One region of the Tissierella sp. QWL-11 genome, then DNA from elsewhere that is predicted to be linked to it. Evidence: a T-box and tRNA genes for the amino acid it is inferred to sense, from the RefSeq annotation. Region 1 holds a T-box; the other holds one or more tRNA genes.

The links. The T-box of region 1 lies ahead of aspS (aspartate--tRNA ligase). A T-box ahead of a tRNA ligase gene usually reads a tRNA of that ligase, here a tRNA-Asp.
Region 2: it encodes a tRNA-Asp, which carries the amino acid that the T-box ahead of aspS (aspartate--tRNA ligase) is inferred to sense. The anticodon was not compared.

The regions. Positions count from the first base shown of each region.
Region 1 is NZ_CM178750.1:2,527,974-2,531,372, reverse strand. Features, by position in the region: gene AC4PG3_RS12495 (response regulator transcription factor) at 1-412, shown strand, start outside; gene AC4PG3_RS12490 (HAMP domain-containing sensor histidine kinase) at 412-1,638, shown strand; T-box leader at 1,683-1,933, shown strand; gene aspS (aspartate--tRNA ligase) at 1,981-3,399, shown strand, end outside.
Region 2 is NZ_CM178750.1:1,404,097-1,407,495, forward strand. Features, by position in the region: rRNA gene AC4PG3_RS06650 (23S ribosomal RNA) at 1-373, shown strand, start outside; rRNA gene rrf (5S ribosomal RNA) at 409-525, shown strand; tRNA gene AC4PG3_RS06660 (tRNA-Asn) at 636-710, shown strand; tRNA gene AC4PG3_RS06665 (tRNA-Leu) at 726-815, shown strand; tRNA gene AC4PG3_RS06670 (tRNA-Met) at 852-928, shown strand; tRNA gene AC4PG3_RS06675 (tRNA-Met) at 996-1,072, shown strand; tRNA gene AC4PG3_RS06680 (tRNA-Glu) at 1,110-1,184, shown strand; tRNA gene AC4PG3_RS06685 (tRNA-Val) at 1,326-1,401, shown strand; tRNA gene AC4PG3_RS06690 (tRNA-Asp) at 1,522-1,598, shown strand; tRNA gene AC4PG3_RS06695 (tRNA-Thr) at 1,610-1,685, shown strand; tRNA gene AC4PG3_RS06700 (tRNA-Tyr) at 1,724-1,808, shown strand; tRNA gene AC4PG3_RS06705 (tRNA-Gly) at 1,814-1,888, shown strand; tRNA gene AC4PG3_RS06710 (tRNA-Arg) at 1,945-2,021, shown strand; gene AC4PG3_RS06715 (hypothetical protein) at 2,148-2,384, opposite strand; gene AC4PG3_RS06720 (IS91 family transposase) at 2,414-3,399, opposite strand, start outside.

The DNA of each region.
Region 1 (3,399 bases):
GGCAGATGACTATATAACTAAGCCCTTTAGGATAAGAGAGCTATTATCTAGGATAAAGGCAATACTTAGAAGATTAGTAGAAAATCCAGTAGATAATACTCTTATATCTAAGGATATAAGAGTAAATTTGCTGGACTCTAAGGTCTATTTAAAAGATGAACTTATCCAACTCACACCTTCAGAGTATAAATTGCTTTTAATTCTTTTAAATAATTGGGATAAGGTTTTATCTAGAAGGTGTATCTTAGAGAACCTATGGGATATAGAAGGGAATTTTGTAGATGATAATTCTTTATCTGTATATATAAGAAGGCTTAGAGAGAAAATTGAAGATGATTCATCTAACCCAGAGTATATTAAAACCATAAGAGGTGTAGGATACAGATGGGACGTAAGTGTTAGAGGTGAGTGATGTTTAGAAATAAAGAGTTTAAATCTATAATTATAAAGCTTATAATTATGCAATCTATATTTGCTATAATGATATTTTTATTTGTAAATTTTACTATTAAAGATATTACAAAAGATGTGATAAAGAGAGATATTTCTTTAGTTGGGAATATATTAAAGGATAATCCAGAATTAGAAAAAGATATAGTACCCTATATAACTAAAGAAATAGAAGAAGAAAATTTTAAAATTGGGGAAAATACTTTGAAAGATTATGGCTATAATATTTCTTTGAAGGATAAAAATCATCCTATTTTAAAACATAATAAAAATATGCCTATGTATATATCGTTTTCTATAATATTATTTCTATTACCTTTGTTATTTTTAATAACAATTGAGTATAAAAAAATTTATAAGAGGATAAGAAAAATATCATTTATGTCGGAAAAAATAGTAGAGGGGAATTTTTCTGAGAGACTTTCTGAACAAGATGAAGGAGATTTTCATATATTAAATCATCAATTCAATCAAATGGCCAATAGATTAGAAAATAGTATAGAGGGTTTAAGTAAAGAAAAAATCTTTTTAAAAGATACAATGGCAGATATATCTCATCAACTTAAAACACCTCTTTCCTCATTAATAATGATAAATGATATCCTATTACATGACAATTCTATGGATGATGTAGTAAAAAAAGATTTTTTAGAAAAGATGGAAAGTCAGATAAATAGAATGGAATGGCTGATTATAAATTTACTTAAAGTAGCTAGAATAGAAGCAGGAGCCATAGACTTTAAAAGAGAAAAAGTATATTTTAAGGAAATTTTGGATATAATAAATAAAAGTTTAGAAATCAAATTAAAAGATCAAAAAATAAATAGTCTTGGAGAAAAAGATGGGTACTTTTATGGAGATAAGAACTGGACATCAGAGGCAATCATAAATATAGTCAAAAATGCCATAGAACATGGAGGAGACAAAATAGATATAATTTTTTCACAAACTCCCCTATTTAGTAGAATTGAAGTCAAAGACAATGGAGAAGGTATAGATAAAAAACATTTGAAAAATATATTTAAAAGATTTTACAAGGTAAGTAGTGAAGTAAAGCCAGAGAGTATAGGGATAGGATTAAATCTATCTAAACTCATAATAGAATCTCAAAATGGAAATATATCTGTGAAGAGTAAAAAAGGCGAATACACAAAGTTTATAATTACATTTTTAAATAAAACTACTTGACAAAATAAAACAAGTAGTATATGATTTTCTCAAGCAAAAAATAAATAAAGACTAGGAACAGACGAGTAGATTAAAATGGTAGTCAAAGCGAACTGGTGATAGTGAGAGTCCAGTACGGATTTTTAATTGAAAAACTTCTGGGAGTCTCTAGCTGAAAGCATATGCAAGTAAGTGTAGACGTAGCTGCCACGTTATGACAGTAGATATCGGCTTTTAGCCTGTATTGAAATATGAGTGGATTATTTTAAATAATCAAACTGGGTGGTACCGCGAATATAGACCTTTCGTCCCTTTAGAGGATGAGAGGTTTTTTTAATTGGAAAAATAAATAGGAGGGATAATATGAGCACAGCTTTAAAGAGAAGCCATTATTGCGGAGAGATAAAAGAAGAGGATAAAGGCAAAGAGATAACTGCAACAGGTTGGGTTCAAAGAACTAGAGATATGGGTGGAATCATATTTTTAGACCTTAGAGATAAAAAAGGAATTCTACAGGTAGTATTTGATGCCAAAGATTTAGATTCTACAACATTTAATCTAGTGGAATCTCTACGAAATGAAGATGTAATAGCTGTAAATGGAAAAATAGAAGAAAGAGATGAAGAGACATACAATCCTAAAATTCCAACTGGAACTGTAGAATTAAGGGGAAAAGTTTTAAAGATATTATCCAGATCTAAAACCGTTCCATTTCCTATAGAAGATAAGATAAATGTAAGAGAAGACTTAAGATTAAAACATAGATATTTAGATATAAGAAGGCCAGAAATATATAATAATTTAAAATTAAGACACAATACTGTAAAAACTATTAGAAGATATTTGGAGGATAAGGATTTTCTAGAAGTAGAAACCCCTATACTTACAAAAAGTACTCCAGAAGGAGCAAGAGACTACTTAGTTCCTAGTCGTGTGCATCCAGGTGATTTTTATGCTCTTCCTCAATCACCTCAGATATTTAAGCAACTTCTTATGGTATCTGGAGTAGATAAATACTATCAAATAGCAAAGTGTTTTAGAGATGAAGATCTTAGAGCTGATAGGCAACCAGAGTTTACCCAAGTAGATATGGAGCTTTCCTTTGTAGATCAAGAGGATGTACTATCTTATTTGGAAGATATGTTTAAGCATGTATTTAAAGAAGTAATGGATATAGATTTTAAAGAAGATTTTAAAAGATTGACATATAAACAGGCCATGGCATTTTATGGAAGTGATAAGCCAGATCTAAGATTTGGAATGGAGATTGTAGATTTAAGTGATATTGCAAGAAATTGTGACTTTAAAGTATTTAGAGGAGCTATGGATAGTGGTGGAGCAGTTAGAGCCATAAATATTAAAGGTGGAAATAGCTTTACTAGAACTGAAATAGAAGATTTAACTCAAAAGGCAATTTCCTATGGAGCAAAGGGAATGGCTTGGATAGGAATAGAGCCAAGTGGAGAATTAAGATCAGTAATTACTAAGTTTTTAAAAGATGAAGAAGTAGAAGAAATAATAGAAAAGGTAAATGGACAGCCTGGAGATTTAATTATATTTAGTGCAGATAAAGAAGAAATAGTATGTAAGACTCTTGGAAATTTAAGACTTGATATAGGAGATAAATTAGGACTTAGGAAAAAAGATGAATTCAAGTTTTTAATAGTAACGGATTTCCCTCTTTTAGAGTGGTCAGAAGAGGAAAATAGATATATTGCTATGCACCATCCATTTACTATGGCAGCAGATGAGGATTTAGAATTACTTGAATCTGATCCTTCA
Region 2 (3,399 bases), 1.1 Mb from region 1:
GGGGCTGGAGTAGGTCCCAAGGGTTGGGCTGTTCGCCCATTAAAGAGGCACGCGAGCTGGGTTCAGAACGTCGTGAGACAGTTCGGTCCCTATCCGTCGTGGGCGTAGGAAATTTGAGAGGAGCTGTCCTTAGTACGAGAGGACCGGGATGGACAAACCGCTGGTGTATCAGTTGTCTCGCCAGAGGCATGGCTGAGTAGCTAAGTTTGGAAGGGATAAGTGCTGAAGGCATCTAAGCACGAAACCCCCCTCAAGATAAGATTTCCCATCAATAGAGTAAGACTCCAGGAAGACCACCTGGTAGATAGGTCTAAGGTGAAAGAGTAGTAATACTTGAAGCTAAAAGATACTAATAAGTCGAGGACTTGACCAAATAATGATCGAAAATAAATTGCTAAGTAGTTTTCGTCTGGTGACGATAGCAAGAGGGACACACCTGTAACCATACCGAACACAGAAGTTAAGCCTCTTAACGCCGATGGTACTTGGGTGGCAACGCCCTGGGAGAGTAGGAAGTCGCCGGGCTTTATAACCTAACCCAATGAGCAGAAGCGAATTGTAGGTAGGTTAAAGGCAATGAGCACCAAATTTGCACGACTGTAGGAAGTGAACAAATTTGAGTTGCGAAACTGTATTCTTAGGTAGCTCAATGGTGGAGCAACCGGCTGTTAACCGGTAGGCTGTGGGTTCGAGTCCCACCCTGAGAGCCATAGTAAATATAAAGGGCCGGAGTGGCGGAACTGGCAGACGCACAGGACTTAAAATCCTGCGACCCTTAAAAGGTCGTACCGGTTCGATTCCGGTCTCCGGCACCAAGTTTTACTTAAGGTAAGATTAAGTGTGCCACATATCGCGGGATGGAGCAGTCTGGTAGCTCGTCGGGCTCATAACCCGGAGGTCGTAGGTTCAAATCCTGCTCCCGCAACCAAAAATCTTTTTAGATAGTAGTGCCCGATAGGGTGCAACCATAAATCTTTTTGAAACTTTATAAACTTGGCGGCGTAGCTCAGTTGGCTAGAGCATGCGGTTCATACCCGCAGTGTCAGCGGTTCAAATCCGTTCGCCGCTACCATAAGATTTCATATTTGCAAAATACTTATTAATTGTATGGCCCCATGGTCAAGCGGTTAAGACATCGCCCTTTCACGGCGGTATCCGGGGTTCGAATCCCCGTGGGGTCACCATTTTATGACCTAACTTAGCGAACGATAGTGAGTTTTAGTAGGTCAAACGCAACGAGCACCAAATTTATACGAGCATAGCGAGTAAATAAATTTGTCTAGCGAGACTGCGAAAAAACATATGATACAAGTGATATAATTAATGGGCGCATAGCTCAGTTGGGAGAGCACCTGCCTTACAAGCAGGGGGTCACAGGTTCGAGCCCTGTTGTGCCCACCATTTTATAACCTAACTTAACGAAGGATAGTGAGTTCTAGTAGGTTAAACGCAATGAGCACCAAATTTATACGAGCATAGCGAGTTGATAAATTTGTGTAGCGAAACTGCGAAATATTTCGCGGCCTGGTAGTTCAGTTGGTTAGAATGCCAGCCTGTCACGCTGGAGGTCGAGGGTTCGAGTCCCTTCCAGGTCGCCATTTAAAATTATGCTGGCGTAGCTCAGTTGGTAGAGCAACTGACTTGTAATCAGTAGGTCGGGGGTTCAAGTCCTCTTGCCAGCTCCATTTGAATATTATAGTAGTACTCTGTGAGTGCTCCATATGGAGGAGTACCCAAGTGGCTAAAGGGGACGGACTGTAAATCCGTTAGCTCTGCTTTCACTGGTTCAAATCCAGTCTCCTCCACCAGATAGGCGGAAATGGCTCAGTGGTAGAGCATCGCCTTGCCAAGGCGAGGGTCGCGAGTTCGAATCTCGTTTTCCGCTCCAGTGTTCTATTTAATGAATTACTTAGGACCCACCAAATAATATTTGGTGGGTAAAATGTACCCTTAGCTCAGCTGGATAGAGTGTCTGGCTACGAACCAGAAGGTCGGGGGTTCGACTCCCTCAGGGTACGCCATTTAGAAGTTTTCGAGATTAATCTTGAAAACTATTTTTATTTAATAGGAAAGTTCTACTTTCCTATTAAATAAAAATAGGTATGCTCTTAAATTAAAGCATACCAAAAAATCTAATAGAAATTAGATTACTTTTTGTATTCATAGTGAACACCACGAATACCAGTATATGATTTTGGAGTCATAATACCATCACAAACTTGGCAATAAGGCTGTGGTGGAACAGATGGAGCTAGACCATTAAAAATATTATCCTCTTCTAATTGATTTACAATGAAACTAGGAACCCAAAGGGAATAACCACATTTAGTACAAATAAATTCTACTAAATCATCATTTTTAGAAAAACCTTCAAGAATATTCATAAAACACCTCCACAGTGCTAAATTAATTACTAAGCACTATTATACAATTGAGAAGGAAAATTATCAATATACTGGTTTTCTCCTGAATGAAAAATATCAACAAGTTCCATTGTATGCCCACAAGAACACCATAAAGGGTCTACACCGAAAGCAAGAAGAAGTCTAGCACGCCAATTAGAATACTTTTTTCTAAAGTTTTTCTTAGAAACAGTATCCATTAGATAGAGCTTAGAAGAATGAGAATATTTTTTAGCATAAAGACCATAATATCTAATCATTTTAAATTGTGTTTCTGGAATATGAATAATTAAACGCTTAATAAAATCCATAGCATGTATTTTTTCAACTACCCGTTTGTTGTCTTCGTGGCGATCATAGTAAAACTCAACAAATTCACCATCATAATTAATGATACGAGACTGAGCCATAGCAGGACGCCCAGTGTATCGAATAATATACTTAACAGCCTCAGAAGATTTAGAATTAACATTTGGATTAGCATAAACATAGAAACCCTTAGGATAATTTTTAAACAAATATGATTTAAGAGAATAAAAAGAAGAACCAAGGTTTTTATGAAGAAATGAAAGCATAGTAGCTTGCCACCTTTTCCTGAGCATATTAAAAGGAATATGAGAGATTTTTCTCCAAACAGTTCTGTTACCAGAAGCACCTTCAGTTAAAAGCATATGTATATGAGGGTTCCATTTAAGATCACGACCGAAAGTATGCATAGTAGAAATAAACCCAGGCTTCAAATTCTCAGATTTATTTAATTTAAAAAACCAAGTTAGAATAGTATCAGCACTAGCCTTGAAAAATAGATTGAGAAGCTTTCTATCTCTGCTAAAGAAAATTCTAAGCTCTTTAGGAATAGTAAAAACAATATGACGATGTTTGCAATTAATGAGTTTAGAAGAAATTGAAGAAGCACGATCTTGAATATACTTAGCGCCACAAGAGTTACAAAAACGACTTTTACAAGTAAAATAGACATGCTTAAACTTACCACAGT